Regions from separate parts of the Streptomyces blastmyceticus genome, predicted to be linked through region 2. Evidence: riboswitches for the same ligand, from Rfam matches in the RefSeq annotation. Region 2 holds a riboswitch; the other holds the start of a gene.

Region 1 (15,772 bases), on a different contig from region 2:
AAGAGTTCTTCGGGGCGCTCGGCCTTGAGGAGATAGCCGGTGGCGCCCGCGGCGATGGCGCGGGCGATGTCGGCGTCCGTGTCGTAGGTGGTGAGGACCAGCACATGGATGCCGGTGGCCGAGATGCTGCGGGTGGCCTGCACGCCGTCGATGCCGGGGCCGAGCTGGAGATCCATCAGCACCACGTCCGGCCGGAGCTTCGCGGCCATGGCCACCGCTTCCTCGCCGGTGCCCGCCTCCCCCACCACCTCGATGTCGGGTTCGCTGCCGAGCAGGGCGAGCAGCCCGGCGCGTACCACCGCGTGGTCGTCGCAGAGCAGGATGCGGACAGCGGCTTCGGTCATGACGAGAGGTCCAGGGGGATCGCGGCGGACAGGACCGTGCCCTCGCCCGGCACCGACTCGACGGTCAGGGTGCCGCCGAGCCGGAGGGCCCGGGCGCGCATCGCGGGCAGCCCGTGCCCCCGCGCGCCCGGCGCCGGCTCAGCCGCGGCCGACGCGTCGAAGCCCGTGCCGTCGTCGGCGACGTCCAGGACCACCTGGTCGTCCAGGTGGGTGAGGGTGAGGGTGGCCGTCGTGGCGCCCGCGTGCTCGCGTACGTTCGCCAGCGCGCCCTGTGCGATGCGCAGCAGCGCGGAGGCGACGCGTTCGGGCAGCGGGACGGCCGGCGTGCCCTCGACGTGGCAGCGCACCGCGAGACCGCCGGACTCCTTCGCCTCGCGCGCGGCCAGGGCGCGCAGCGCCTGTTCCAGGGTGCCGCCGTCGGCGAGATCGGCGGGGGCGAGGTCGTGGACGAAGCGTCGCGCCTCGGCCAGGTTCCGCTCGGCGATCGAGGCCGCCGTACGGACGTGCCGGTGAGCGGTTCCGGGGTCGGCCGCCCACACCCGGTCGGCCGCCTGGAGCAGCATCTGCTGGCTGGACAGGCCCTGCGCGAGGGTGTCGTGGATCTCCATCGACAGGCGCTGCCGTTCGGCGAGGGTGCCTTCGCGGCGCTCGGTGGCGGCGAGCTCGCGCCGGGTGCGGATCAGGTCGTCGATCAGTTCCCGCTGCCGGTCGGCCTGGCGTTGCATATGGACGAAGACGGCGGCCGCGATCGCCGCGACGGCGGGCGGGGCGAGAATCAGGTTCGGGTCGAAGCGGCCCGTGGACAGCTTCAGTTGAGCGGCGACCACGAAGGCCGTGAGCACCGCGACGAGGGCGAGTGCCGCGCGCGGGGGCAGGGTGCGCAGCCCCGTGAAGAACAGCGGCACCGCGCACCAGGCGAAGCTCGGCGCGAGGACCACCAGCACCATCCAGACGACGACCACCGCGACCGGCCAGGCGAGCCGGAGCGGCGCGGGGGACGCGGGCGGTACGGGGCCGAGCACGTACAGCAGCGCGAGCCCGGCGGACAGCACGATGATCCACGGGGTGTGCGGGTCACCGGGGTGACGCGTGAGGAACCGGGCCAGCGACGCGCCGAGCAGCAGGAAGAACGACGCGCGCATGACGACCGCGAGCCACCGCTCTCCGGGGGCGGCTGCCTCCGCCGTCGGCCCTTCGCGTCGCATCCGGCCCTCCTCGCCCCCTCCTCGACCTGCGTATACCCGCTCATCCTGACCCGGCGGAACCACCCTCGCATCAGCCGATCGGCTGACGGGAGGGTCGGCCGTCCCGCCCGGAACGAGCAGCCGCCGGGCCGAGGCGGCGGGCCTGTTCCCGGCCGGAGGATCGAGCCATGACCAACGCCAAGAAGCTCCTCGCCGCCTCCGCCGCCGTACTCGCCGCCGGAACGGTCGGCGCCGTCGCCGCCAACGCCGCGTCCCCCGCGGCCGGGACCAGGACCACGGTCAAGGCCGACGCCGACGACCGCAACCTCGCGCAGTCGACGCACCTGACGATCGCCGCCGCCACCAAGGCGGCCCAGGCGAGCCTCGACGCCGCCGCCAAGGAGGGCCAGAAGGTCTCCGTCGCCGTCGTCGACCGCGACGGCAACACCGTCGTCACGCTCCGCGGCGACGGCGCGGGCCCGCAGTCCTACACCTCCGCGGAGAAGAAGGCCTTCACGGCGGTCTCCTGGAACGCGCCCACCTCCGCCCTGGTGAGCCGCCTCGCCCAGACCCCGAACCTCAAGGACATCCCCGGCACCCTGTTCCTGCCCGGCGGCGCCCCGGTCCAGGCGAAGGGCGCCCCCGTCGCGGCCATCGGCGTGGCCGGCGCCCCCAGCGGCGACCTCGACGAGAAGTTCGCCCAGGCGGGCGTGGCGGCGCTGAACCAGTAGCCGGACGACCGGAGGTGCTCCGGTCTCAGCCCGCCAGCCCCGCGACGACTTCGGCGTTCGGCAGCCGGGACAGGAGGCCGCCGGGGAGGATCAGTTTGCCCCGGCGCCTGCCGCTGCCGACGAGGACGTGCGGCGCGGCGGCGACGGCCTCGTCGATCAGGAGGGGCCAGCCCTGCGGGAGTCCGACGGGGGAGATGCCGCCGTACTCCATGCCGGTCTCCGTCACGGCGACGTCCATCGGGGCGAACGACGCCTTGCGGGCGCCGAGGTGCTTGCGCACCGCCTTGTTGACGTCGACCCGGGTGGTGGCCAGAGCGACGCATGCCGCGTACGTGACGTCCTGCCCGCGCTTGGCGGCGATGACCACGCAGTTCGCGGAGGCGTCCAGGGGGACGTCGTAGGCCGCGCAGAAGGCGGCGGTGTCGGCCACCTCGGGGTCGGTGTCGACGACCAGCACGGAGTCGAGGGACGCGGAGCCCCGCCACTGCTCCAGGGCGGCGGCCACGGGCTCCGGGAGGAGTCCGGGCCGGGTGGCGGCCGGCCAGGCCTCCTCGAAGCGGCCGAAGGGCGGTGCGGTCGACGAGGGCTGGATCATGAATGCATCGTAATCGGGCACCGGTCCGGACCCACCGGATTCCCTGTCGAGTGCGTACGCCGGATCCCGGCGCAGCAGGACAAGGTCGCGGCCGGGGCGCGCCGGGAGAGCCCACGGCCCTGAGCCTCAGGCCGCCTGCGACGGGCGGCCGGGCGGCCCGATGACCGCACCGAGGACGGCGTTGTTGGGGATGAGCGTCCTGCCGTCCTCGGTGTGCAGCTCGACGAACAGCAGCGTCATGTCGGTCACTTCGCCCTCGATCCGGCCGCCGAGCGGGCCCGACTGCACGCTGATCTTCGCGCCGATCGTGAACGGGTGCGCGACCATCAGCACCAGGCCCGCGAAGATGTTGCCCAGCACCGGCTGGGCGGCGATGCCCAGGAGCACACCGGTCAGCGCGCCGCCCAGCAGCAGCTTCCCCCAGGGCACCCGGAGCAGGCTCAGCGCGCCCAGGATCACCAGCGCGTAGCCGGACAGCAGGCATATCACCCGCAGCGCGGCGGACCGGTTGTCGCTGATCCGGCCGGTCAGCAGCTTCACCAGGTCGTCCGTGGCCCCGCGCACCGCGATCAGGGCGCCCACCAGGAAGACCCCCGCGCTGACGCCGGCGATCACCCGGGAGGTGAGCGACTGGTGGCTGTCCGGGCTGCCCAGCAGTCCGCCGAAGTTGAGGGAGACGACGAGCCCGCCGACGGCGAGCGAGGTGATGACCACGGCGCGCCGGGTCCGGATCACCCCGCGCCAGTGCAGCCGGTGGTGGCCGTCGGCGGTGCCTGCGGCAATGCGGTCGTGGTCCACCGATGAGCCCCCTGTGGTGCGGATGTCGCGCAGCAGACTACCCAGGGCCCGGGGGCGGTGAATGCCACGCTCCGGTCGGCAGCACGCGTGGCGGCGAGGGTCAAGCCTTGACCAAGTAGTTGCGTAATTATGCAAGTAAGGGTCTATGCTTCTGGAGGTTCGAAAAGCAGGAGGCACCTCGTTCGGTGAGGCGTCTGCACGGACACAGGCCACTGACCCCACGACGTCGAGAGACGCCCAGGGTCAGGACAGGTCTCCCCGACTTAAGGGGTGACCCCAAGTGGCTTCCCCGGTCGGGGGATTACGCCGTGCAGTGCCAAAGCTCTGACGAGTTGGGGTGAACCGGCCCGGAGGCCGGTCCGCTCCTTGCCGAGTCGTCGACGCGATGCGCGTCCCGGCCGGAAGGAGGCGAGAGACATGGACAGCAGTTGCAGTAGTCAGGGCCACAGCAGCCCCTCGTTCCGCATGCCCTCGCCCTTCTCCGGCACACGGTAACCACCTTCCCCGCGGGCTCGACCGCGCCTCCGCCCCCACCCGTTCGGCACCCGGCCGACCCGGGTCGCCGGGCTGCGCTCCCGCGGATGAACGGCCGTCGCGCGCCGCCGACTCCTCGCCCTGCCCAGGCGTCCGGGAGGCTCCCATGACCGATCTGATCACCGACCCCACGATTCCGGCGCAGCGCAGCGCGGTGCTGGACGACGCCCACATAGGCGACATCCGCGGTGCCCTCGGCACCATCAAGCAGGACGACCACGGCGAACGCCGCGGCCTGTCCGCCAAGCTCAAGACGCTGCTCGCCATCGTCGGCCCCGGGCTGATCGTGATGGTCGGCGACAACGACGCCGGTGCCTTCGCCACGTACGGCCAGGCGGGCCAGAACTACGGCACCAGCCTGCTGTGGACCCTGCTCCTGCTCGTCCCCGTGCTGTACGTCAACCAGGAGATGGTCCTGCGGCTGGGCGCCGTGACCGGGGTCGGCCACGCCCGCCTCATCCTGGAGCGGTTCGGGAAGTTCTGGGGCGCCTTCTCCGTCATCGACCTGTTCCTGCTCAACGCGCTGACCCTGGTGACCGAGTTCATCGGGATCACCCTGGCGACCGGCTATCTGGGGCTGCCCAAGGTGGCGTCGGTGATCCTGGCCGCCGCGATCATCATCGCCTCGGCGTTCACCGGGTCGTTCCGCCGCTTCGAGCGGGTCGCCATCGCGCTGTGCGCGGGCAGCCTGCTGCTCGTCCCCGTCTACTTCATGGTCCACCCGAAGTCCTCGCAGATGGCCCACGACTTCGTCGTGCCCGCCATCCCCGGCGGTTCCGGGGAGCTGGCCACCGTCATGCTGCTGATCATCGGCATCGTCGGCACCACCGTGGCGCCCTGGCAGCTGTTCTTCCAGCAGTCGTACGTCATCGACAAGCGCATCACCCCGCGCTTCATGAAGTACGAGAAGGCCGACCTGTGGCTCGGCATCGGTGTCGTGGTGATCGGCGCCGCGGCCATGATGGGCATCGCGGCCGCGACCTTCGCCGGCACCGGGCGCTTCGGCGACTTCACCGACGCCGGGGGCCTGGCCACCGGCATCGAGGCGCACGCCGGGAAGCTCGCCGGGGTGCTCTTCGCGATCGCCCTGCTGGACGCCTCCATCATCGGCGCGTTCGCCGTGTCGCTGTCCACCGCGTACGCCATCGGCGACGTCCTCGGCATGAAGCACTCGCTGCACCGCGGCATCAAGGGCGCCAAGGGCTTCTACGCGGTCTACGCGGGGCTGGTCGCCGCGGCCGCCGCCATCGTGCTGATCCCCGGCTCCCCGCTGGGCCTGCTCACCGAGGGCGTCCAGACCCTCGCCGGGGTCCTGCTCCCGTCCGCCTCGGTCTTCCTCCTGCTGCTCTGCAACGACAAGCAGGTCCTGGGCCCCTGGGTCAACGGGCCCAAGACCAACGCCTTCACGGCGGCGGTCGTCGGCGTCCTGGTCACCCTCTCGGTCATCCTGACCGCCTCGGTCCTCTTCCCCGACATCACCGCGGGCGCGATCCTCGACATCATGGCCGCCTGCGGCGTCGCCGGGGTCCTCGCGGCGGGCTACGCCTTCACCCGGCTGCGCACCGGGACGAAGGAGGACCCGATCGACCGCACCGGCCGCGACAGCTGGCGGATGCCCCCGCTGGAGACCCTGGCCCGCCCCGTCATGGCCACCGGCCGCAAGATCGGCATGGGGGCGCTGCGCACCTACCTCCTGGTCGCGATGGTCCTGGTCGTCATCAAGCTCGTCCGGGTGGCCCTCGGCCAGTGACCGGACGCCGTCCGGCCAGGCCCTGCCCAGGAGCGCCTCCCGGGCAGGGCCTTCGGTCTATTTCTTGAGCAAGCAGGTGGCCTCGGCCGTCCTGCGCGGGTCGCTCTCCGAGCGGGCGGTGAGGGTGATCGTGCCCTTGCGGTCGGCGCCCGCCTTCGCCGTCACCGCCACGTCCACGGGGACCGAGGTGCCCGACGCGGTGGTCGCGAGGCGGTTGGGGAGCCACGCGCCCCAGCCGCGGCCGGAGGCGGTGGCCGACAGGCGGTAGATGTCGGACGACTGCGGCGAACCGGTGTTCGCGAGGGCGAAGGTGCACAGGGCCCGCCCCTCCGCCGCCTTCCCCCGCGCCGTGCCCTTGCCGAGGGCCAGGCCGCGGGCCTGCGGCCCGGCGCCGTCGAGGGACTTCACGCCGACGCTGTAGGAGAGCACGCCGGAGGCGTCGCGCCGCACGTCGAGGATGTAGAAGTGCAGCCGGTTGGCCTCGTCCACGTACTCGTACGAGCTGCCGGAGTCGGCGCCCGCGTGGAAGAGCGCGTCGCTGAGCTGGCGGTAGTCGCCCATGGTGATCTTCTGCGGGGTGCCGTCGGGGCGTTGGAAGTCCACCATGTCGATGTCCTCGGGGTGCGCGTCGATCACCCACGCGAAGGGCGCCCGGTCGGCGTTCTTGGTCTTGGTGAGCAGGACGCCGCTGTCCGGTGTGAAGGAATCCATGCCCATGCGGTCGACGACCTCGACGGTGTAATTGTCGTAACCGCCGCCGTCGCACAGGGGATCGGTGTTCCGGTCGCAGGAGGGGGAAAGGTCGCGCCCCATGGTGACGTTGACCCCTACCAGCCCCTTCTCGCCGGGCGGCGCGGACCGCGCGGTGACACGGGCCACGACCGGGCCGGAGTCCTTGAGGGCGTCGCGGTCGAGCCGCAGCACGTTCTTCTCGTCGACGATGCCGAGCTTGAGCTTGTCCCGCAGGACGTGCTGGGCGCCCATGGAGCCCCCGGCCGTGGCGGGTATCCGCCACCGCGTGTGCGGCCCTCCCGGACCATTGAAGGAGCCGCGCGAGAGCATGCCCCATATCCCCGTGTAGGAGCGGCTCAAGGGAGTGCCGTAGGGGTTGTTGTAGTTGTCCCCGATCCCCAGGATGTGGCTGAGCTCATGGGCGTACGTGGCCATGCCGGAGCTCTCCGCCTGGGTGGACGAGCCGTTCTCCGCGTTGGGCCAGATCCGGGCGGCCGCCTGCCATGAAGTCCACGGCACATAACGGGTCTTCGCGGAATTCCCGCCGGACGCCGTCGGGGAAGGCGGGCCCCAGGCCGCGGGTACGTCCTCGGGGCCCCGGAATTTCATCTGCCCGAACTCCTGCCAGACCGAGGACTCGTCCACTCCGGCCGTGAGGTAGAAGACGAAGTCGAATTCCGCCGTCCGGCCGGCGCCCACGTCGGCGACCCACGCGCGCTTTCCGTCGGCCCGGATGTCCTGGTCACAGGTGTCCCGCAGGGGGCAGGCGCCGGGGTTCATCCCGGTGTCTATGCCGTACTGGTACGACTTCCCCGGCATGCGGTACGCGCCGAAGGCGGTCAGGTCCACCCCGAAGCGGCCGCCGGAGTCCTCCATCCAGTATTCGTTGATGGTGTGACCGTGGTTGAGCGGTCCGGGCTTGTTCAGGAAGTCCTGGTAGAACGCCGGGACCCGGTCACGGGGAATGCCGGCCGCGCCGCTCTGCGGATTGCCGAACGGCGTGGAGCCCGCCGGCCTGGTGACCGAGAACTCCTCATCGGGGTAGTCCAGCAGCACCAGGGCGCCCTTGAAGGTGCGCTGGGTCGGCCTGACCGCCGGATTCGCCCAGTCCGTGCCGGGCACCGCGCGGTATTCGGCCCACGTCATGTCATCGGGGTTGCGCCACCGCTGCGGATCGATCGGCTGCACGAGCGGCTGCCGGGGCCGGGCCACGGCGTCGGGCACCGCCCGCGCGGGCCCGGCGGCCACCGCGGCCACGACGCCGAGCAGCAGGGCGACCAGACCCAGCCGGTGTATTCGCCGGGGGCGCGTGCGACGGAAATACATGACTCACCTCGTGTCTGGAGTCATCGGACGAGGACATGGCAAGTCGTGCGATGGATGTGCCCATCGGGGCCAAGGTAGGGCGAGGGGTCCGAAGAAGCCAGAGTGCGCGCGTGAGCCTCAACGCGGCTCACGGCGAAGGAAGTTGCGGCATCGACCCGAGACACGTTCGGGTGACTCACCGCATGCCCGCTCGCGGCCCTGGGAAGCCTTGCTGCGAATCGGCCCAGCCGCCCGATTCACGCCAAGTACCGCACACGCGACGGCAGTTGCCGCACAAGGCACGGCCGTCAACAGATGATCCCTCATATGAAGTAACCCTGTCCGTTCTCCTCTTCCCGGGCCCCGCGGCGCCAAGAATGCTCCCGCACGAAGAGCACGGCTCCCGTGGTCGGGGAACCCCCACGGGGCCCATAGCAAGGAGAACGCATGTCCAGCGCATCGATGCGCCGTATCGCCGCGGTCACCGCCTCGGCGGCCCTGCTGTCCGGCATCGCCGCCGCGACCGGAAGCGCGGCCTTCGCCGCCCCGGCCCCGCACCCCGCCCCGGCCGCCCACACCCAGATGCTCCACGGCGAGCACGGTGAGCACGGCGAGCACGCCAAGGGCGACCGCGACAAGGACGACCACGGCCGTCACCTCGGCTGGGAGAAGGGCGTCGACAAGAAGAAGGACCACTGGGACGGCAAGGGCCACTGCTGGCAGCGCTTCGACGCCGACTCCCGCACCTACGCCCAGTGGGACGAGCGCTCCCACTGCTGGAAGCGCAAGGTGAACGGCCACTGGCAGAAGTGGGACACCGCCCACAAGGCGTGGAAGTAGTCACCACCCGGCCGTACGGGAGGGCGTCACGCCACCCCGTACGGCCGTCCGCACCGGCCCGCTTGTCGGCGCCGTCTCACTTGTCGGTGCCGAAGAACCGGTCCCCGAAGTCCCCGATGCCCGGCATCATGTACGCGTTCTCGTTCAGCCGCTCCTCGATCGCGGACGTCACGATCTTCACCTTCGGATAGCGCTCACAGACGGTGGCGATGCCTTCCGGCACGGTGATGAAGTTGATGAAGACGATGTTCTCCTCCGCCACCCCGTGGTCGAGCAGGAGCTGGATCGCGGCGAGCGCCGTGCCCCCGGTCGCCAGCATCGGCTCCAGCATCAGGACGTGCCGCTCGGCGATGTCGTCCGGCAGGTTGGAGTAGTAGAGCTTCGGGAGCTTGGTGACCTTGTCCCGCTGCATCAGGATCTTGCCGATGCGTATCCCCCGGCAAACAGCCCGGAGTTGGCCTTCCATGCTTTCGCCGGCGCGGATGATCGGGACGCCGCAGAGCTTTCCGGCGAATCGCAGGCCCTGGTATTCGCGGCCCACGGGCGTCTCGACGATCCGCTCCTCGAAGGGCAGCAGATCGAGGCCCGCCTCGACCAGCATGCGGATGATCCGCTCCGAATAGAAGACGAAGTCCTCCCGGCGCGCGTCGCGGTCCCGGATGACGGTGTGCAGGGCCCGCAGCTGATTCGTCTGCGGCAGCAGGTGCACATTCCTGCCGAGGTACTTCTCGATCGACACGGTCGGCTCCGTCGCTGCGGTCGTGCTGGACATGATGGCTGTTCTCCCGCTGTTGTGTCTCTTCCGGCTGTTCGGCGATTCGGCTATTCCGTCGGCGGCTGCTCGAAGGACGGGGGCAGGCCCGGCGTCACGGTGAACTGGCCCGCGGTGACGCGGTATACCGACCGGGAGCCGGTGCGCTCCCACACTCGCCGCATCACGTAGACCAGCTTCGGGTTGTGCTCCTCGTCCTCCTCGAAGGCCCGCAGGACCGTCTGCCGCCAGTCCTGGTCCCACACCTCGGGGACGTCCGCGTCGACCGCGTCCCGGAACGCCGCGTGCAGGCCCGCGAGCTTCGCGCGCGCCGGGAAGTCGGCGCCGGAGAAGATCACGCACAGCATGCCGATCCAGAAGCACTTGACGACGTGCTTGCGCTGCTCGGCGGGCAGCCGGCTCGCGATCTGCTCCATCGCATGCAGGGAGGTGATCAGGTGCAGCAGGACGAAGTCGCCGGGGACGGCCAGATACAGCAGGGACACCACGTAGTAGAGCTGCTCCCAGCTCGCCTCGGCGTCCTGCTCGTCGATCCAGGCGGGGGTGCGGTAGATGAGCGGGTGGCCGGCGCCGAGGAGGCGGGCGATCCGGTACTGCAGGCCGGACCGGGCGAGCTCGGGGTGGATGCCCTCGGCGATGCCGACCGCGGTGTCGCCGACCAGGCCCCGGACCCAGTTCTGGAGGGCCTCCCGGTCGTCCTCCCACGCACCGGCGATCCGGAGCAGGGAGTCCACCGCCTGCTCGCCCCCGGCGCCGCCGTCCCGCGCCCGCTCCGGGTGGCACGAGACGTACGAGAAGGCCATGTACGCGAGGCCCTCGATGGTCATCCACCGGTTCTTCGCGTCGAGCGCCCAGCCCAGGTGGATGGTGGCGTGCGTGAAGGCGCCCACCCAGCCGGGCAGCAGCGCCGGTACGTACCGCCGCAGGAGTTCGTCGGTGCCCAGTTCCTTTTCCTGCTGCTCGAAGAAATCGCAGTAGGCGGAGAAGCTGGTGCGCCGGCCCAGATAGGTCTTCCAATTGGCCTCCGTGATCTCGTACTTCGAGACCTTCGGCGGCTCCAGGCCATAGCCGTAGGTGGTCATGCGCGCGTAGTTCTCGTAGTACGCCCTGATCTGCTCGGGGGAGGCGCCGAGTCCGTCGAGGGCGACGACCGCGTGCTTGACGTGGTTGCTGAGGTGACCGTTGAACTCGATGTGGTACGTCCGGTCGTTCAGCAGCTGTTCGACCACGGTGGCGTCAGTCATTGGCCTTGCCTTTCTCGCGGGCGGCGCTCGTCACTCTGGACAAGTAGATCCCCGCGATGACGATGACGACGCCCAGGATGCGCAGGGCGCCGGGCGTCTCGTGCTGATTGTGGAAGTCGATGAGCACCGCGGTGACCATCTGGCCGCTGATCACCAGCAGGGCGGCGTTCATCGCGCCGAGCCTCGGGAACACATAGCTGTTCACTGCCACGAACAGCGCTCCGAAGAAGCCGCCGAGATAGGCGGAGAGCGGCGCGGAGCCGGCGTCGTCGAATTTCCAGTCGCCCATGACGAGGAGGACGAGCGTGAGGAAGAGGAAGCCGACGACGTGGTTCCACAGGGAGGCCTTGAAGGGCCCGATCCCGGTGCTCAGGCGGCCGTTGACCGCCCGGCTGGTGCCGATGATCATGCCGTTCAGGAAGGCCAGCAGGATATAGGGAAGCATCTCTCACGCCCCGCCGAAGATGATGAGCGCGCTGCCGGTGAGGACGGAGAGCACCACGAAGAAGTCGGCGAGCACCAGCCGGCGTCTGGGGGTGCCGAACAGCCCGAAGTAGTCCGACACGATGCCGAAAAGCACCTGGCCCACCAGCATGAGCGCGATGGTGCCGGAGAGCTCCAGGCTGCTGTTCACCGCGATGGCGGCCAGCATCACGGTGAACGCGCCGGGAATGCCGCCCAGGTAGACCCAGAACGGCGCCTTCGCCCGCTTCTCCTTCCGCTCCCCGCCACCGGCCCCGAATGCCCTGGCGGTCACCAGGACGAGGAGGAGAGCGGCCACCGCACCGATGCCGTGGGCCACCCACGAGCCGAACACCGACGAAGTGTGCTTCGCCAGCAGGCTGTTGTAATTGGTCATCAGCGCGAGGAGGACGCCTCCCGCGATGCCCAGGAGCCAGTGCTTGGACCTTCCGAGCACGGTTACCGGCCCTCGCCCGTTCCGGGGTGGGCCGCGCCTATGCACGTGAGGACGTCGTCGAAGCTGTCCGCGATCCATGTCGGGTCGGCCGACTTCAGCTCTTCGAGGCTGTGGATCCCGTAGGTGACCGCGATCGAGCGCATTCCGGCGGCCTTGGCCATCAGCAGGTCGTGGGTGGTGTCGCCCACCATCACCGTCCGCTCGGCCGTGACGCCGAGCTTCTCCATCACCGCGTGACCGGACTCGGGGTCCGGCTTCGGCCTGGTCACCTGGTCGGCGCCGATCACGACGTCGAAGAGGTCGCGCAGGCCCGCCGCGGTGAGCAGCGCGTCGGCGCTCGCGTAGAACTTGCTCGTCGCCACGGCGAGCGTGAGCCCCTGCGCGTGCAGCGCCGCCAGGCCCGCGGAGACGCCGGGGAAGAGGAGCTCCCCGGCCCTCGGCAGGATGATCTCGCGGAACAGCCGCTGGTACTGCCGGACGCCCTCGGCGACCCGGTCGTCATCCACGGCGATGCCCATCAGCTTGCCGAACGCCGTCTCCAGCGGCAGGCCGATGGTGGCCCGTACGGCCGCGGGGTCCGGCGTCTGAAGGCCCATGGCCGCGAACGCCGCCGTGAACGTCTCCACGATCGCGCGGGGTGTGTCGACGAGCGTGCCGTCCAGGTCGAAGACTACGACGTCTGTCATGTCGGTCCTTTCCGATCGGTGGATCGGGGTCAGGGGAGGAAAGTCCGTCAAGGAGAAGGGGAGTTCAGTTCTTCTCGCGCAGGAGCTCGGCGTGGGCGGCCGCGATCCGGCCGGCGGCCTCCGCCGTGCTGATGAGCACCGCCATGTTGGCCTTGGCGGACCGTCCTTCGGTGACCTTGTCGACCGCACGCATCAGGTATTTGGTGAGGGCGTTGCCGCGCACGCCCTCCCGCTCCGCGGCGAGCACGGCGTCCTCGATGGCCTGCTCCACCTCCCGGCTGTCGATGGCGTCCTTCTCGTCGACGGGGCTGGTGATCAGGAACCCGCTGTCGTTGCCGAGGGCCCAGTGCGCCTCGACGGCACGGGCGATGACGCTCTCGTCATCGAGCCGGTGCGGGCTGCGGAAGCCGCTGGAGAGGCAGTAGAAGGCGGGGAAGTCGTCGGACTTGTAGGAGACCAGCGGGACGCAGTGCGTCTCCAGGAACTCCATGGTGAGCCCGAGGTCGAGGATGTTCTTCGCGCCGGCGCAGACGACCGCGACCTTGGAGCGGGTGAACTGGATCAGGTCGGAGGAGATGTCCATGGACCGCTCGGCGCCCCGGTGCACACCGCCGATGCCCGCGGAGGCGAAGAAGGGGATGCCCGCGAGCTCGGCCGCCACCAGCGAGGAGGCGACCGTGGTGGCGCCCATGCCGCCCCGGGCGAGCACGACCGGCATGTCCCTGCTGCTGACCTTGGGAATGCCGGGGGTCGACGCGAAGCGCTCGATGTCCTCGTCGGTCATGCCGACCAGGATGCGGCCGTCCTCGATGCCGATCGTCGCGGGGACCGAACCGCCGGCCCGCACCGCGGCCTCCACCTTGCGGGCGGTCTCCGCGTTGTCCGGATACGGCAGCCCGTGGGTGATGACATTCGACTCCAGCGCCACGACGGGACGGCCGGAGGCGATCGCGTCGGACACCTCCTCGCTGAAGACCAGCGGGACGTTCACATGGTTGTTGCGCACTGTCACTTCTCGTTTCGCGTCAATGATCGGCGGTTCCGGGGGGACGGCCGGGCGGCCCCCCGGGGTGTTCGTCAGTAGTTCGGCGTCTTGCGCAGCAGGTCCTTGCGGCCCTCGATCTCGGGGGCGTAGACGCGCTCGTTCCAGTCGGCTTCCGCGACCGGTTCCAGGGCGATGGAGACGACCCCCTCGTCGCACCCGAAGGCCTTTTGCACCGCGGCTGTCAATTCCTCGACCAACACCGTCTCCTGATCGATCGTCAGGGGTGTCGGAAAATGCTTGATGCTAACGTGCGGCATAGTTCTCCTGCTCCCTCCCGGCCCGCAGCCGGTGGCCGATCCCGTCGAGGAGCTCGGCGATGTCGGGGTCCTTGAGCATGCTGTAGTGATCGGCTTCGAGGTCGATCACGGTCGGTTCCGTCGCCGAATATCCGCTGCTGTTCTCGATGAACGAATAGTCGTCGCCACGCGCCTTGAAAAGGGTGATCGGGGCGTCGAGGCGGCGCTCGGCCAGCTCGTGGAAGGCGTATTCGAACGAGTACGTCTGATGGACGATCCTGGTCACGCGGCGCACCAACTCCGGGTCCAGGCCCTCGATGTTCGCGCTGATGAACTCGCCGAAGCTCTCGTCGTCGTGCGCGACCTCCAGGCACTTCTCCAGCAGCGGCCCGGAGATGGCTCCCGCGAAGACGGAGAAGAGAATCGTCACGTAGGCCTCATTGGCGTATGTGGCCTCTCTGCGGAACTCGGCCGTCCGCACCTTCGGACTGCCCGGGGCGATCAGGAAGAGGTTCTCCACCCGCTCGCCCGCCTGCTCCAGCCGGTACGCCGTCTCGAAGGCGACGCGGGCCCCGAAGGAATATCCCCAGAGGGTGTACGGGCCTTCCGGCTGGATCCGCCGGATCTCCTCGATGTCGGCGGCGGCCATGTCCCGGATCGTGGCGTACGGCGTCTCGCCCGGGTTGATGCCGTGTGCCTGCACCCCGTAGAAGGGCCGGTCGGTCTCCGCCCGGCCGGCCAGCAGCCGCAGGTTCATGGTGTAGCCGCCGAGGCCGGGCCAGCAGAAGACGGGGCTCAGCGAGCCCTTCCTGCGCAGCCGCACCAGGCGGGAGGACGCGTCCGCGTTCTCGCCGTCGACCCGGCGGGCCAGCTTCTCCACGGTCGGGGACTCGAAGAGCACCTGGAGCGGCAGCGAGCAGCCGAACTCCCGGTTGATCTTGTTGATCAGCGCCACCGCGATCAGCGAATTGCCGCCGGCCTCGAAGAAGTCGTCCTGGACCGAGACGGAGTCCCGCTTCATGCCCTTCTGCCAGAGCTCGCCGATCCGCTTCTCGGTCCCGGTCCGCGGTGCGATGAAGGGCCGGTCCGTGAGTTCCACGTCCCGCTCGCCCAGCGCCTTGAAATCGACCTTTCCATTGGCGGTGAGCGGCATCCGGTCCAGCACCAGGACGCGGTTCGGCATCATGTAGTCGGGCAGGAAGTTGCCCAGGTCGTCCCTGACCAGCTCGGCCGGGCCCTTCATGTGGACGGTGTCCTCCTTCATCCCCCGGCCGCGCAGCTGTTCCTCGCTCACGCGCCCGCCGACGGAGAAATAGGAGGGGCCCGTCTCCCTGCCGCCCGCCTTCAGCACGGCGTCGATCCTTTTGGCCGACGGGAGGGGGTTGCCGGTCTTGGAGCTGTAGCCGGAGGACATGAAGCCGAGGTCGGCGTCGTTCATCTCCAGCTGCTGGAGCTTGCGGCCGAGGTCGATATAGCTGCGCCAGTCCTCGGGGGTCCGGCCGACGACCGTCAGCCCGATGCTCGCCCGCTCGTAGACCTGCTGGTTGATGGCGATGACGTGCTTCTTCAGGACGAGGTCGTCGGAGATCCGCTCCAGATCGCCGTCGTGATAGCGGTACTGCCCGCCCGGGAGGTCCGCGACCTTTCCGGGGTGGGCCTGCACATAGACGTCGAGGGCGTCGTCCGGCCGCGGCACGGCCCGCCCGGATATCTCGTACGTCCCCAGGTAGTAGTCCTCTTCGGCGCATTCCAGGTGCTCCCGGACGGCGGGGGCGTACTCCAGATCCTGGATGTTCAGGCCGTGGGCGGGGAGGATCTCCTCGAACAGGCCGACCATGTGGCCGGTCTCGATCTCCAGGACCTCCTGGATGTTGTTCTTGTAGACCGGTTCGATGGCCCGCTTCTTGCCCATGAAGTGGACCTTGATCCGCGGGGTTCCGGAGTCGACTCCCTCGCGTATCAGCACCAGTTGGTGATGCACGGGATGGTAGTAGTGGAATCCGGGCTTCAGGCCGTCGATCCCGGACAGCTCGAAATACATCTGCGTCGCGTACAGC
Region 2 (15,772 bases):
ACGGTCACCGGCGGGCGAGGCAACTTCAGCACCGTCAACCAGCGGTCCCAGCCGTCACTTTCGGCCGGCATCACCGGAAAGTCGTGGGCCGGCGACCAGATCCCGATGACCTGCCGTACCACCGGCGACGTCGTCGAGAACAACTCCCGCTGGATCTGGTCCGGCAAGTACTACATCGCCGACGCGTTCATCCGGGAGAACACCGGGAGGCTGCCGGTCTGCACCTCCACTCAGCCCACCGACAAGCCCACCACCAATCCGACCGGCAATCCCACCGGCCGGAAGGCCCTCGACATCAGCATGCAGAAGCAGGTCAAGGACCAGTGGTGCTGGGACGCCACCGGCCTGACCATAGCCAACTTCTGGGGCTACACCCGCTACAACCAGTACGACTTCTGCCGCCTGGCCGCCCAGAACAACCGGCTGGACTGCAACAACCGCCCCGCCACCCTCGGCGACATGGCCAACGCCCTCCGCAACATGGGCTTCCGCAGCAGTGGCAACGACCTCTACCGCAACGCTTCCTTCGGCGAGACCCGGACCGAGATCGCGAACGGGCGTCCGTTCGCCGTCCGTATCGGCTGGAACTCCGGCGGCGGCCACATGAACGTCGTCTACGGCTACGACAGCACCAGCAACATGATCGCGGTCGGCGACCCCTGGCCCACCACGAAGACCTACACCTGGTGGAACTACTCCGCCTACTCCGGAAACAACTCCTTCCGGTGGACCCACACGCGTACCGGCATCCAGGGCTGAGGAGACCACCGACCATGCACCGTACGACCAGACGCGCCGCCACCCTGTGCGCGGCCACTGCCGTCGCCGCCCTCTGCGGAATCGTTCCAGCGCAGGCCGCCGACGAACCCACCACCCCCGCGGAGACCGACTACACCGCCGCTCAGAAGGTACTGCGCTCCGGCAAGGTCCACGACACCGTCACCCGCTTCCTGACGGCCGTCGCGGGCCACACCCCGGACGGCGGCGCGGACAGCGGCGAGGACGGCGGCGCGGCCGGCGCCCCGCCCGGCCCCGCGCAGGCACCTGCCGCCGCACCCGGCTTCGACCTCAAGAAGCCGGTCCCCTTCTACGAGCTGTCGCCCGAGTTCGTCGCCGGCAAGACCAAGGCCACCGCCGGCGCGGCCCTGCGGCTGTCCTACCTCGCCTCCCGTGTCTCGGCCGCCAACGGCCGTCAGGCCGCCGTCCTGCTCGCCCCGGAGCAAGACGGCCGTGCCTGGCAACTGGCCGGCATCCGCGACGGCGACGCGGACATCAGCGCCGCCGAACGTGGCACGGACCAGGCGCAGACCTTCATGGAGCCGCAGATCCACGGTTGGTACCGGCTGACCGGCAGCGGCTCCGTCGAGCCCCTCAACAAGGAAGCCCGGACAGCCCTGCAAGGCAAGCCCCGCGTCCCACTCGCGGCGTACCAGCAACTCGTCGCCAAGCGCTACGGCGACAAGCTCCCCGGCTCGGCCTACGACCGCAAGGGTCTCGCGGGCGGCTACGCCCTCGCCGAGGAGCAGACCGCCACCGCCCCTTCCCGCTCCTGGCTCCCGGCCGCCGCCGGCGCGGCAGCCCTGGCGGTGTCGGGCGCGGCGGTCCTTCATCTGCGCCGCCGACGCCGCTCGGCCTGATCCCGCCCACAGCCGGGCGCCCGGCCCACGAGGCCAGGCGCCCGGCGATCCGGGCGTCGCCGGGCGTGCGGGCGCTCGATACCGTCTCGCGTTGCCCACGGATCCTGCCCCTGGCCGGCTTGCGCGGGCCAGGGGCAGGCTGGTGCCGACGCGGTCGGCCAGCCTAGGACGCCCGGGTTTTCCGGCAGTTACGCAGGGGGAACACGGCCCGGACGACCGTGCCGGTGGTGTCGGCGGTTCTGGCGCTGAATGTGCCGCCGTACGCTTCGCAGCGCCAGCGCATGCCCTGCATGCCGTACCCCTCGGTGGCTCTCGGCGGGTTCGGGCCGAGGCCGCGTCCGTCGTCGGTGACGGTGAGGCTGATGCCCTCGTCGCGGCATGTGAGGGCAACGGTGATGCGCCGGGCGTCGGCGTGCTTGACCACGTTGGTGAGCGCTTCCTGGGCGACCCGGTAGACGGCAAGATTCACGCCGTTCTCCCCTGCACACGCATGGGGCCGGTCGCCCTGGACGTCCACGTCCACCACGAGCCCGTTCTCGGCGGCGATCTGTCCGGCGAGGGAGGTGACCGACTCGGCGAGCCCCAGCCCCTGGACGGCTGCCGGGCTCACGGTGGCGATGATGCGGCGCAGCGTACCGGCCTGTTCGTCGAGGGTGCGGGACGCGTCCTCCATCGCCGCGCGCAGCGCACCGGGGTCGTCCAGTGCGCGGGCCGCGTCGAGCCGCCGACAGGTCAGTGCCAGCAGCTGGAGGACTTCGTCGTGCAACTCGCCCGCGAGCAGGCCCGCATGGTGCTCCTGCCGCTCCACCATGGCGCTGGCGCTTCCCCCGCTGAGGACCACCTTCATCTCGGGCCAGGCCGGGACGGCGTACACCGATGCCGCCAGCAGGAACGCCATGGCCGCGTGATCCATCGGTGCGGAGTGCGCGAACCTGTCCACGCTCAGGACCGTGAATCCGCAGCAGATCATGATCAGCACCCGGCGGGCCCGCCGCAGCCCGCAGGTCAGCAGCGCGAGGACACCGGTGGCCAGGGCGACGCTCAGGGTCGAGATCGACCGGGGCGGCATCCGGTCGTGGGCGAGGAAGTTGACCACGTAGGCCACGAGGCTGACCAGGCTGATCGCGACACAGAAGCTGCTGAGTGCGCCCAGGTCGAGCGGCTGTCGTGCGGTGGCCGGCCGGGCGGTTCCGCTACACATCGGCGGAGCGGTTCTGCCGGGCGTACGCGACGAGGTCGGCCCTGGTGACCAGGCCCAGCCGGGCGCGCAGAGCGGCCCTGACGCTCTCCACCGTGCGGACGCTGACCGTCAGCCGCGCGGCCACCTCACGGTTGGTGTGCCCCTCGGCGAGCAGGCCCAGGACCTGCCGCTCCCGCAGTTGCAGTTCCGGCTCCCGGCCCTGCGCACGGGCCAGCCCGGCACCGAGCGAGGGCTGTACGTACCGTCCTCCCGACGCCACCGTCCGTACCGCCAGGACCAGCTCGGACACTGGACTGCTCTTCAGCAGATAGCCTGCGGCACCCGCGGCCAGTGCCCCGCAGATGATGGCCCGGTCCTCGTAGCAGCTCTGCACGAGAATTCCCATCCCCGGTGCGGCGGCGAGGAATTGGGGAATGGCATTGAGCGCCAGCCCCGACTCCAGCTTCATGTCCAGCATCAGCACATCGGGCTGCTGCTCGGAAACGATCTCCAACGCCTCGCGTTCGCAGGCCGCCTCCCCGACCACGATGAAGCCCTCGGGCTCCAGGAGCGCCCGGGTTCCAGCTCGTACGGTCGGATGATCCTCGGCCAGGACCACTCGCACGGGATCCCCCACCTTCTGCATAGCCTTTTCGGGCACGGGGAAACATGGCTGCTTTGTCGCCCCATTGGATGCATTCACTTTCCGATGTAGTGGCCAATCTTGTCAACCGACGGAATTCCTGCAACGGACGGTCAAAAGTTCAATTTCCTGCGACCAACCCGCAGAAATCTTGCGGGCTTCTACGGATTTCCCGCAGCGGGCGGGGCGGGGACGGCCGTTTCGTCCGAATTGCCCACAGGGCGCCCTGCGATCACGAGAAAGAAAGAGTTCCGAGATGATCTCCAGCCCTTCGACGTCGCGACCAGTCCGGCCAGCCATGCCCTCCAGCAGTTCCGGCACCCGGACACCATGGCCTTTCGGGGTGATTGCACCGTCTGCAACCAAGAGTCCGAATATCCCGTCTTGACGGGAAAAATATGCTACCGGTGAAGAAGGCTATCGCGGATGACTCCGTTCGCCTTCCCGGTGAACGCCTTCACCTACGTGATCAAGTGGACCTTCAGTTGAGATCCGGCCATTCCGGACGAGACCGCCTTTCGCGAGAAGAGAGCACACCGACCCTCGCCCTCTTCCGACCCCTCGGCCCACGTAACGCACAGCATATGACTCCCCATCAAAAGTGCATCCCGGTAACGCGATCCGGAGGAATTCCGGGCTATTCCTCATCGGTGTCCGGGCGTCACACTCCTTGATGCGGTGTTCGTAGTAGTCCTGAGTGCGAAGCGATTGCGTCCGACGAAGTGGTGTACGGGTTGCGCCCCGTGCCGGGGGCGATCCGGTAAAGAGGGGGGAGAGCCACGGGCTCCGTCGGTACCGTGTTCCCTGTGAACGGACAGCTGAGTGACGCGGAACTCGATGAGCTGGTTGAGCAGGCCACCGTGGACGCCTACGGCGATGCGGAGCAGCTCATGGGTCTCTTCACCATGCTCGCTGAGCATCTGGCCGTCCCGTTCAAGACGGTCGTTCTCGGGGTCGAGGTCACCGTGAAGAATGTGGACTTGTTGCCCGGCAGCCAGATCGTGGCGGTCTGCGCCCGTGCCAGGCACCGGCAGGCAATCGGTGTTCTCGACCTTCCGTTGCCGCATCCGGCGCCCGAGGGGGCTGAGTGGATTGAGGCCTACCGGCGCTGGGGGTCATGAAGGCACCCCGATCACTGGTCGCCCGGTGGCATCGGCCGGTAGCCCTGACCGGCGAGCCAGGCCCAGGTCCGGCCGTACTGCCGGTCCGCGGCAAACAACCGGTACCGTCACAGCCGTGACGGCGAGGTGGCCGGCATGTCCTCGAAGTGGCGGAATGCTCCTTGGCCCTGGATCGCGATGCCGAGCTTGCCCGCTCCCCATCCGCGCCCATCCGCGGCGGCGATAGGGTCCGCCGTGTGAGCGAGTACCAGTACTACGAGTTCCAAGCCCTCGACCGTCCGCTCAGCCGCGAGGAACAGGACGAGCTGCGGGCCCTCTCCACCCGGGCCCGGATCACCGCCACCAGCTTCACCAACACCTACAACTGGGGTGACCTGAGCGGGGATCCGCGCCATATGACCGAGCGCTACTTCGACGCCCACCTGTACGTCACCAACTGGGGCACCCACCGGCTGATGCTCCGCCTGCCCAAACAGACCCTGAACCTCCCCACCGTCCAGCCCTACTGCCTCGACCACCACGTCGACGCCTGGACCACCCGCGCCCACCTTCTCCTCGACCTGACCAGCGAGGACGAGGGCGGCGACTGGATCGAGGGCGCCGACGACTCGCTGGCCGCCCTCATCGGCGTACGCGACGAACTCGCCACCGGCGACCTGCGTCCCCTCTACCTCGCCTGGCTCTCCGCACTCGCCGCCTGGGAACTCGAGGACGACTCCGAAGCGGAATACCAGACTTGCCCGGAGCCGCCCGTCCCGGCCGGGCTCGACGAACTGACCGCACCGCAGCGCGCGCTCGCGGACTTCCTGCGCGTGGACGACGACCTGCTGACAGTCGCGGCCCAGGCCAGTACCGCCGCGCCCAAGAGGCCGCCCAAACGCACGAAGAAGGAACTCGCCCCGTTGATCGCCGCAATGCCCCAGAAGGAGAAGGACGCCCTGCTCCTGCGGCTCGCGCTCGGCCCGGAACCCGGGCTGCACACCGAACTCCTGCACCGTCTGCAGGGCACCACCGCCCCCATCGCGGTCTCCGGTTGCCGATCCGCCGCCCACCTCCTGGACGCCGCAAACACCCTGCGCACCGAACGCCGGCAGCGCGCCGAACACGAACGAGCCACTGCCCACGCCCAGCGCCTGACCGCCCTCGCGCGCGAGGCCGAATCCGCCTGGCGGCAGATCGAGGCCCACATCGCCACCAGGAAGACCAGCGCCTACGACCAGGCCGTCACCCTCCTCACGGAACTGCGCGACGCCTACGCTCACACCGGACGGCAATCCGACTACCACCAGCGCCTGACCCGTCTACGCGAAGACAGTCAACGCCGCCCCGGCCTCATCCACCGCCTCGACCGCCACGGCCTCCGATAGACCCCCGCTTCCCCGGCACCGATCGAGCCGAGCCGTGCGATTCACGGCACAAGAACGTTGAGATCGATATCGAGAGGGAAGGGGACGGCGACCCGCAGCCTGCCCCGGTGGATGCCAGTGGGCACATAAGAACTGGTCAAGGCATCGAGTTCGTAGACGTGGACAGTGGGGGCTCCGGCCTCGTCCTCGATGCGCCAAAAGTGCGCGATCTTGGCCTGGGCGTACTTGAAAGGTTTCAGGGACCGATCACGGTCCGCTGATTCCTCTGAGACGACCTCGATGGCCAGAACGACTTCCTCGGGTACGTACCAGGTGCGGTCAGGATCATATGCGGCAGTCGAGACCAGGATGTCCGGCTCGGGGCGACTCTTCTTGTCAAGGCGGATGGTCATCTCACGCTCGGCCTCGAACCCATCGGGGGCCGCCTGCCTCAGTGCGAAAGTGAGGTTCTCCACGAGCCGGGAGTGCCAGGATCGCTGCGGCGACATCATGAAGATCAGGGCTCCATCGATGAGTTCGGTGTGCCTCGGCGCTTGCGGGAGGTTGTCAAGATCATCCGCCTCCCAGCCGCTCGGCCTGGGCGGGATCATCCAGTCAGGTAGTTCAGTGGTCACGGCTTCCTCCAGGCGCCTTCAGGAATTGGTCAAGGGGCCTTGATCCCGGAACGCGGACACGGGCCACGCAACGGGTGACAGCGTAGCCTTCGCCGCCGAACCCAGCAGCCGCTCACGCGAGGCGCTCGGCCGGGCCCTCAATCAAATACATGTTCGCACTGCTCGCGCATGATCACCCGGCCATGTGCGGCACTGCTGTGACTGGTCGCGATAGTTGTCAGTGGGCGTTAAGGCCAAGCGGATCGTGCCGCCATGTCGCACTGTGCGTTTGCGACTTTTCGAGATGGATGACATCGAGTCATGCCAGCTGACACTGAGCGCGTGCGCCGCCGACCAGGGACGGCCCTGAGCCTGTGGCCGGCAGAAGATCCCGGCTTCGTCGTCGGAACCTGGGCGGGCATGATTTGCGCTGTGCATGAGGACGAGAACGAGCGCAGGAGCGCGCGGTACAAGCTGACTGGGACCGAGCACGGCCATGTCTGGGGCGTTTGCGTCGAGGCGGAGGGGCTGTTCGGAGAGCCCCAGCGCGGGACGTACGAGCTGTTCGGCTGGGTTCCGGAGAAAACCGGCGTACCCGCTTGGGTCGGCAGCCGGGTGTGGCTGGTGCCGGACGACGGGGCACTCGACGCCTGGCTGCTGGAGGACGCGGAGAGCTTGGGGCAGCCTCCCGGGACGGACAGTCTCTTGCTCACCGGCCTGGACGAATACGAAGGTCCACCCGAGGGGTACAGGGGTCGCGTTCGCGTGCACGACGGACGCCGCTGGCTGGGCTCCTGCCGGGAATTCACCCGCGTCTTGTCGCCCGAGGAGATACCGCCCCCGCTCGTCCTGCGGGGGCTCGCCCAGAGCGATCAGCTGAGGGCGGCGCTGATGAAGGGCACCCGGCGGGCGCTGGATCTGGAGGAGTCCGCTCTGGAGATACGGGACAGCCAAGGTGAGCTGCTTACTGATCGGCTGCTGTGGGGCACGGTCAGCGACTGGCGCCCATCCTCCTGCGGGGCGGACCTGATCGACCTGGAGCTCGATGGGGGCCGCTTCGCCCCCGTTCCCGAATACGCCCGGCCCGTCTGGGAGCGGTGGCTCGCCGGGCCTCCGGGCGCCGTCAACGCTTGGGCCGGTCTCGATACCCGCCGCCGCGGGGCCTGGCATGACCTCGTCCGAGAGCGGGCCTGCCGACGATCCCATCGTGCCCGGTCAGCCGGTCAGGCCTACGAACTCGACGGCCGGCACATCACCGACGAACCAGCCCTCTACCTGGCGCTCGGCGAGGCGGTCAACGGGCCGGGGGGCTACTTCGGCGGCTGTCTTGCCGCCCTTGACGACTGCCTGCGCGGCACCTTCGGTTACACCGCCCCCGCCACCCTGCTCTGGCGGGACGCCGCGATCGCACGCGAGCACCTGTCCCACGTCCTGACACCAGACGGCCAGCCCTACGACCTGTTCGCCGCAGTCCTTGAGGCCCTGGCCGAAGGCGGCATGGACGTCACCCTGGCATGAACTGCTGTCCGCCCGGTACTTTCGGCCCCGCCCATCCCCTATGCCTCATGTTCCGGGCAAGCTGCCGAATTGCACACTCCGCAGTGCCCACTTGGGCTCAGATGCCAGCCGAGTTGCACGATGGTAGGTGGCGACTGGGCTGAAAACTGGGCATAGGTGTCAACAAACTTGGCCTTCTGATGTCAAGCGGAGCGAAAACTGCGTCGCTCAAGCCCAGTTCAGGCCACAGGCTTGGTGTCACCTATCCCGCAAAGTCGCAGCGTTCTGCGGCATCTCGGAGAGCCGATCGTCGAGCTCGCGCCATGCTGGGACGCGCCGTGTGGGTCAGGCCGGATACACCCGCGCGGCGGGCCGATATCTGCTCTGACCTGCGCAAATCATCGATACACGGAGGTGCGGAAAGTGCCCGCACCACCGACAGGAGCCCCCCTTGCCCGCCACCCCCGCCCCGGAGCCGGCCACCCGCGAGCTGGCCGCCCGCTCCGGCACACGATCCGGCCCCCCTGCACCACGTGCTCCGCCTGCTCGCCCTGCGTGCGGACCTACCCGGCTCCCAGCAGGCCGCGCCCTGCTCTTCGCCGACGAGATGTTCCGCCGCTCCGCCGAGCACATCGAGGACACCCTGCTCACCGGCCGCACCGGATTCGACACCGCGATGTCCTTCCTCACCTCCGGAGTGAACGAGAGTTCGACAACCTGCTGAACCGCTCCGGGTTCCGCCTCGGCGGGTGCGCAGCCGGTACGGACGCTACTTCACATGGGTTTACGCCATACACGACTGCGACGCCGCATCGGATCGTCCATCACCCGGGCCTGCCCGGAGAGGTGGCCCAGGCGCTGGTCGACGCGGCAGCCCCGGCACGACGAGCCACGCCGAACCGGTGTGTCCGGAGCGGATCGACGGCGTCAAGGTTGCGCCAAGCAGTTGCGTCGATGTGCAAGTACAGGGCAGACTGCTAGGCGTTTGAAGAGGACACCTCGTTCGGTGAGGCGTCTGCACGGACACAGGCCACTGACCCCACGACGTCGAGAGACGCCCAGGTTCAGGACAGATCTCCCCGGCCTAAGGGGTGATCCCAAGTGGCTTCCCCGCAAAGGGGATTACGCCGTGCAGTGCCAAAGCTCTGACGAGTGGGGGTGAACCGGCCGCAAGGGGTCGGTCCGCTCTTTGCCGAGTCGTTTTGGCGCCCGCGTGCGCCTTGGCCGGGAGGAGGCGAGAGATGGATTGCAGTCACAGTAGTCCGGGTCATCATCGGCCCCGTCTCCGCCTGTCCCCGCTTCTGCTCGGCATGCGGTAACCACCTTCTCTGCGCGTACTCGCGTGATTGCCCTGGCACCCGTGCGGCCTGATGCCGCCCCGGGCCGTCGGGCTGCGCGCTCGCAGGGGGGATTGCTGCCGCGTGCCCCACCACCTCCCCCCGCCGGGGGGCTCGGGAGGTCCGTCATGACCGAAACGACGATCACCAGTCCGGCCGTTCCGCAGCCGCGTGCCGCGGTACTGGACGACGCCCACGTCGGCGATATCCGCGGCGCGCTGGGCACCATCAAGCAGGGCGACAACGCCCCGCGCCGGGGCATACCCGCCAAGCTGAAGACGCTCCTGGCCATCATCGGCCCGGGTTTGATCGTGATGGTCGGCGACAACGACGCCGGCGCCTTCGCCACCTACGGCCAGGCCGGACAGAACTACGGCACCACCCTGCTGTGGACCCTGCTCCTGCTCGTCCCCGTGCTCTATGTCAACCAGGAAATGGTCCTGCGCCTCGGCGCGGTCACCGGGGTGGGGCACGCGCGGCTGATCCTGGAGCGGTTCGGGAAGTTCTGGGGCGCGTTCTCGGTCATCGACCTGTTCCTGCTCAACGCCCTTACGATTGTTACCGAGTTCATCGGTGTCACGCTTGCCGTCGGTTATCTGGGGCTGCCGAAGACGGCCAGCGTGCTCGTCGCGGCAGCAGTCGTGATCGTCGCCGCTTCCACCGGGTCCTTCCGTCGCTTCGAGCGCACTGCGGTCATCTTGTGCGCCGGATCTCTGCTGCTGGTGCCGATCTACTTCTTCGCCCACCCTGCCACCTCTCAGATGGCGCACGACTTCGTCGTCCCCGGCATGCCGCACGGCTCGCAGCTCTCCGACGTGATGCTGCTGATCATCGCGATCGTCGGCACGACCGTCGCCCCGTGGCAGCTGTTCTTCCAGCAGTCCTACGTCATCGACAAGCGCATCACCCCGCGCTTCATGCGCTACGAGAAGGCCGACCTGTGGCTCGGCATCGTCATCGTGGTCATCGGCGCCGCAGCCATGATGGGCTTCACCGCCGCCGCCTTCACCGGCACCAAGGAGTTCGGCAACTTCGACGACGCCGCGGGGATCGCCCACGGCCTGGAGGCCTACGCGGGCAAGGCGGCTGGAGTACTGTTCGCCATCGCCCTGCTCGACGCGTCGATCATCGGTGCCTCCGCCGTGTCACTCTCCACCGCTTACGCACTCGGTGACGTGCTGGGCCTCAAGCACTCCCTGCACCGGGGGGTCAAGGGTGCCAAGGGGTTCTACGCGATCTTCGCCGGCGTCATCCTGGCCGCCGCCATCATCGTGATCATTCCTGGTTCACCGCTCGGCCTGCTCACCGAAGGCGTCCAGACCCTCGCCGGTGTCCTCCTCCCCTCCGCCTCGGTCTTCCTCCTCCTGCTCTGCAACGACAAGGCCGTCCTCGGCCCCTGGGTCAACGGCCGCTGGACCAACGCCTTCACCTCGCTGGTCGTCGCCGTCCTCGTCACCCTGTCGATCATCCTGACGGCGGCCGTCCTCTTCCCCGGCATCACCTCCGCCGCGATTCTCGACATCATGGCCATCTGCGGTGTCGCGGGCATCCTCGCCCTGGGCTACGCCGAGACCCGCCGCCGGCGCAAGGGCTGGGCCCGCACGGGGCGCGTCATCGACCGTACGGGCAAGGAGGCCTGGCGGATGCCTCCGCTGGACGAGCTCCCCAAGCCCGTCATCTCCACCGGCCGCAAGGTCGGCGTGACCGCCCTGCGTACGTACCTGCTCGTCGCGATGATCCTGGTGATCGTCCGCATTGTGCAGCTCGCGATGGGCAACTGACCCGTCCCCGGGTGGCAGCGGGCCGTACCCGCCCGCTGCCACCGCACCAGCCACTTCCCTAGCGGAAAGGAGTGCACCGTGCGCCTTCTCCCGCACGCCACCGAGCTCACCGCTCCGGCCCGCCGACGCCCGCATGCCACCGGTCACCACCACGCCGACCCCGCTGAACACGTCTGCCTGCACGTGAGCTTGATCCTGGGTGACGGGCCCGAGCGGGACTACCGGCTGGACGACTCCAGCACCTGCCCCCGGCCCTATGCCGCACACGCCGCCTACGACCCGCGCGTGCACCTCGCCTACATCCTCGCCCGACAGGGCCACGACGCCCACTGGCTCGCCCGCTTCACCGGACTGCCACTGCCCGCCGCGTACCGCATCGCCGGAGCCGCCGCGCTGTCCCGCGCCTGAGGGCTTTCTCTGCCGAAACGTTCCACCATCCCTTGGCCGCCCCCTGCCTCCCCGCAGGCGCGCCACCTCACGGAGGTGACCTTCACATGTCCGTCCTCACCGCCATCCACACGCGCCAGCGCTCCACGCGCCGCCACGGCACCGTCCTGGCCTTCCTCGCCACAGCCGTCCGGCGCATCGCCGACAGCCCCCTCGACAGCACCGTCCTGCGCGCGGCCCCCGTTACGGCGCCCACCCCCAGAGCTGCCGCACACGACCAGCCCGAACGCCCCCACGCCCACTGGCACATGGTCACCGGCCCCGACGGCCGACGGCACCTCGAAGCCGTCTGGCACCTGACCCACTGACCCAGCCCAACTCCCCTGGAAACAGAGAGGAGACGCCGACATGTCCTTCCCGGCCGGCCTGCTGCTGGAGACCGTCGAGCGGCTCATCGACACCGCCCAGCACACGACCACCGACTCTCCCCTGCACGGCGTCGCGCACGTCATGTGCGACAGCGACAGGGAACCCCGCGTACGCGAACGGCTCGCCCAAGCCCTGACCGGCGACGACGTCCGTCTGACGGAGATGTCCAGCCGAAGCGACAAGCCCGGCTTCACACTCCTGGAGGCGGCCTTCGCGACCCAAGGGCCCGTCACCGCGGCCCTGTCGCAGCTGCTCGCCCTGGTCTGGCTCGAACCCGCCGTCAGCGACCTCCACTGGCACCTGAACCAACTGCCCCTGCAACCCCACTCCGACGACGGGGAACTTCCGCGAGCCCCCGTGCACCGACTGCACGGCCTCGTCGTCGATCTCGAACGCCGCACCGTCTCGGTCCTCGGCCGCCCGGTCAAACTGACCTGCATGGAGTTCGAACTCCTCGCCCACCTCCTCGCCCACCCCAAACGGCCCTTCAGTCACGATCAGTTGATGCAGCTGGTGTGGCAGCAGTGCGCCGTGGGCGAGAAGCACACGGTCGACGTTCACATCGGCAGCCTGCGCCACAAGCTCGGCCACCGTTACGGAGCCGTCGTCATGAGCGCGGGACAAGCCGGATACGTACTCGACCCGACGAAGGCGGCACCGCGAGCGCACGGTGCCCACTGATCCGTCCACCCCGTCGGCGCCCGACGGGACGTACCCAAGAGGGGGTGCCACCATGCGTTTTCTTCCCCGACACCTGCACAGGACGACCGGGTCGCCCGCCCGCGTCGCTCGGACCGGAGCCGTCGGCCCCGGCTCCCGTGCCACGGTGCACGCGCTGTGCGACGCCCGGAACGAGGCCAAGGTGCGGGCCCTGTGCGTACTCGGCCTCAAGCCCGGCATACACCTGCTCGGCCTGCGCACCAGCCAGGACCATGACTCTGCGGTCCATGTGTGGGTCACCCTCGCCGTCGAAGGCCCCGCCGTCGTCCTCCTGGAACAGCTGATCACCAGACTGTCCGCGGAAAGCGACGTACGTGACCTGCACTGGAGCCTGCACGGCGCGCAGGCTCGCCAGCTCAGCAGGGAGGCCGTCGCGTGAACCCCACCCGCATCGGCACCACCGCGACAGCACCGCACCGGAACCGTACGGATACCGGCCACGCGGCCGGCCGGACCGCGGCGCCGGACCCGTTCGAAGCCGTCCGCATGGTCGTGGTGCTCAAGGCCGTGGCGGATCCGACCAGGCTCCGACTGCTGTGGGCGCTGAACCAGAAGGAACAGTCGGTGGGACAACTCGCGGAGATGGTCGGCTCGCACTACGCCGCGGTCTCCCAACACCTGGCACGACTGCGGGCGGTGGGCCTGGTCACCTCCCGCCGCGAGGGGACGCGCATGTTCTACCGGACCACGGACGAGCACGTCCCAGGGCTGCTGGAGGAGGCCGCACTCGTCGGCCGACAGGCCACGGGCACGTAATACGGCCATGTCGCCCCTGGCACCGCAGCCCCCGATCACCCGCACACCAGCGAAGGCCCCGACATGCTCACCGCACTTGACCACATCCAGCTCGCAGCCCCCGCCGGCAGCGAGGACCTCCTGCGCGCCTTCTACATCGACGCCCTCGGCATGAAGGAAGTCCCCAAGCCACCCGTCCTCGCCACCCGTGGCGGGTGCTGGTTCACCGCCGCCGACGGGCGCGTCCAGCTGCACCTGGGCATCGAGGAGCCGTTCCGCCCCTCGGCCAAGGCCCACCCCGGGCTCCGCGTCACCGGCATCGACGCCTTCGCCGCCTGGCTCGCCTCCCACGGCGCCCAGGTCGTCTGGGACGACAACCTCCCCGGATACCGCCGCTTCTACAGCCAGGACCCGGTCGGCAACCGCCTGGAATTCCTGGAGCCCAAACCCTGACGACCCGCCCCGGCCCCTCTCTCTCCTTCCCCTGTTCCGCCCAGCACGCCAGGAGCAGCCATGTACCTGAGCTACCCCCGACTCCAGCGCCTCCACAGCGGCTGCCCGTCCGCCGCCCCGGCGGACACGCGTCCCTCCGGTGGCCCGGCACCCCGTTCCCCACGGCTCACCACGCCCCTCCCCGTCCAATCCGGAGCCCTCGTCATCGACCGGCTGCAACGGACGGCCGTCATCGGCGGACGACAGCTCGACCTGACGTACGTCGAGTTCGAACTCCTCGCCCACCTGGCCTCCCGCCCCCGTCAAGTGCACACCCGCCACCAGCTCATCAGCGCCGTATGGGGCCGGCCACCCGTCGGCGACGCCCGCACCATCGACGTCCACATCGCCCGCCTCCGCCGCAAATTCGGACCGGAACACCGCGCCGCCCTCACCACCGTGCGCAACGTCGGCTACACATACGACCCATCAAGAGCGGCACCCTGAGCACACCTGCCCAGAGGCGACCGACCTGAGCTTTCTCCCGGGCCCTCGTTGCACAGATGCCCGGCCTCAGCAGGTGCGACGACATCGCACCTGGTCAGCAGGAGTACGACGGTTGTAGCCGCAATCGAATTGGTATGCCACGGTGGGCACATGGCAGGCACCCGCACTCACTCGCACGGCCCTGGCCACACACATGACCAGGGCCGTACCGGCAGGTGGGCACGAATACGGCACCAGCTCGCCCACCTGATGACCCCGCACAGCCATGAGGCCATGGACAAGGTCGACGCCGCGATGGAGACCTCACGCGAGGGCATGCGCGCCCTTTGGCTCTCGCTCGGTGTCCTGGGTTCGACCGCAGTGGTCCAAGCAGTGATCGTCGCGCTGTCGGGGTCGGTGGCGCTGCTCGGCGACACGATCCACAACGGCGCCGACGCCCTGACCGCCGTGCCACTGGGCACCGCTTTCGTCCTCGGGCGCCGCGCGGCGAACCGCCGCTACACCTACGGCTACGGTCGTGCCGAGGACCTCGCAGGCGTCGCCATCGTGCTCACCATCGCCGCTTCATCCGCGCTGGCCGCCTACGAAGCTGTCGACCGGCTGTTGAACCCCCGGGACATCACGAATCTGTGGGCCGTGGCCGGGGCAGCCGTGGCCGGGTTCATCGGCAACGAGTGGGTGGCCCGGTACCGCATCCGTACCGGCCGCAGGATCGGCTCGGCCGCTTTGGTGGCCGACGGGCTGCACGCCCGCACCGACGGTTTCACCTCCCTCGCCGTCCTTCTCGGCGCAGGCGGCGCCGCCCTCGGCTGGCGCCTGGCCGACCCGGTGATCGGCCTGCTCATCACAGCCGCCATCCTCATGGTGCTGCGGAACGCCGCCCGCGAGGTCTACCGACGACTCATGGACTCCGTCGATCCTCAACTCGTCGACACGGCCGAGCAGACACTGCACACCGTGGACGGTGTCCGCGGCGTCGGTCAGGTCCGTATGCGCTGGATCGGCCATGCCCTGCGCGCCGAGGCCGACATCATCGTCGACTCGCACCTGACCGTCGTCCAGGCCCACGCCCTCGCTGTCGCCGCCGAGCACGCCCTCATCCACACAGTCCCCCGTCTCACCGCCGCGACCGTGCACATCGACCACACCAGCGACGGCGCCGACCCCCATGCCGCCCTCGCCCACCACCTGGTGGCCTGATCATCCAGTCCCCGCCTGAGGATTCAGACCATCGGTCCGGCGGCGGGAAGGCTGTCGAGGAGGGCGGCGATCTCCGGGTCGCGGAGGCTGTAGCGGACGACGCGACCGTCCTTTTCGGCCAGGACGGTGCCGGAGGCGCGCAGCAGGCGCAGGGCCTGGGACACGGCGGTGTCCCTGATGCCGGTGGCGAGGGCAAGGTCGGACAC

The links. Region 2 has a riboswitch for magnesium ahead of ABD269_RS16875 (NRAMP family divalent metal transporter). Riboswitches for the same ligand answer to the same signal wherever they lie in the genome.
Region 1: another riboswitch for magnesium. It lies ahead of ABD269_RS29035 (NRAMP family divalent metal transporter); the one in region 2 lies ahead of ABD269_RS16875 (NRAMP family divalent metal transporter).

What each region holds. Positions count from the first base shown of each region.
Region 1 covers NZ_BAAABW010000028.1:285,989-301,760, forward strand. Annotated here, with positions in the region: gene ABD269_RS29010 (response regulator) at 1-344, opposite strand, end outside; gene ABD269_RS29015 (sensor histidine kinase) at 341-1,549, opposite strand; gene ABD269_RS29020 (GlcG/HbpS family heme-binding protein) at 1,717-2,259, shown strand; gene ABD269_RS29025 (YbaK/EbsC family protein) at 2,285-2,854, opposite strand; gene ABD269_RS29030 (mechanosensitive ion channel domain-containing protein) at 2,981-3,652, opposite strand; M-box (ykoK) riboswitch at 3,823-3,996, shown strand; gene ABD269_RS29035 (NRAMP family divalent metal transporter) at 4,293-5,936, shown strand; gene ABD269_RS29040 (M6 family metalloprotease domain-containing protein) at 5,994-7,994, opposite strand; gene ABD269_RS29045 (hypothetical protein) at 8,421-8,813, shown strand; gene upp (uracil phosphoribosyltransferase) at 8,890-9,522, opposite strand; gene ABD269_RS29055 (questin oxidase family protein) at 9,636-10,829, opposite strand; gene ABD269_RS29060 (DMT family transporter) at 10,822-11,274, opposite strand; gene ABD269_RS29065 (DMT family transporter) at 11,278-11,748, opposite strand; gene ABD269_RS29070 (HAD family hydrolase) at 11,751-12,434, opposite strand; gene ABD269_RS29075 (pseudouridine-5'-phosphate glycosidase) at 12,499-13,440, opposite strand; gene ABD269_RS29080 (tautomerase family protein) at 13,512-13,676, opposite strand; gene ABD269_RS29085 (amino acid adenylation domain-containing protein) at 13,723-15,772, opposite strand, start outside.
Region 2 covers NZ_BAAABW010000017.1:175,202-190,973, reverse strand. Annotated here, with positions in the region: gene ABD269_RS16915 (papain-like cysteine protease family protein) at 1-759, shown strand, start outside; gene ABD269_RS16910 (hypothetical protein) at 774-1,637, shown strand; gene ABD269_RS16905 (sensor histidine kinase) at 1,801-2,838, opposite strand; gene ABD269_RS16900 (response regulator) at 2,831-3,442, opposite strand; gene ABD269_RS16895 (hypothetical protein) at 4,267-4,581, shown strand; gene ABD269_RS16890 (hypothetical protein) at 4,818-5,948, shown strand; gene ABD269_RS16885 (Uma2 family endonuclease) at 5,990-6,538, opposite strand; gene ABD269_RS16880 (barstar family protein) at 6,962-8,059, shown strand; M-box (ykoK) riboswitch at 9,030-9,203, shown strand; gene ABD269_RS16875 (NRAMP family divalent metal transporter) at 9,504-11,156, shown strand; gene ABD269_RS16870 (hypothetical protein) at 11,235-11,564, shown strand; gene ABD269_RS16865 (hypothetical protein) at 11,651-11,911, shown strand; gene ABD269_RS16860 (winged helix-turn-helix domain-containing protein) at 11,952-12,653, shown strand; gene ABD269_RS16855 (hypothetical protein) at 12,706-13,071, shown strand; gene ABD269_RS16850 (ArsR/SmtB family transcription factor) at 13,068-13,448, shown strand; gene ABD269_RS16845 (VOC family protein) at 13,512-13,880, shown strand; gene ABD269_RS16840 (winged helix-turn-helix domain-containing protein) at 13,941-14,366, shown strand; gene ABD269_RS16835 (cation diffusion facilitator family transporter) at 14,517-15,566, shown strand; gene ABD269_RS16830 (ArsR/SmtB family transcription factor) at 15,590-15,772, opposite strand, start outside.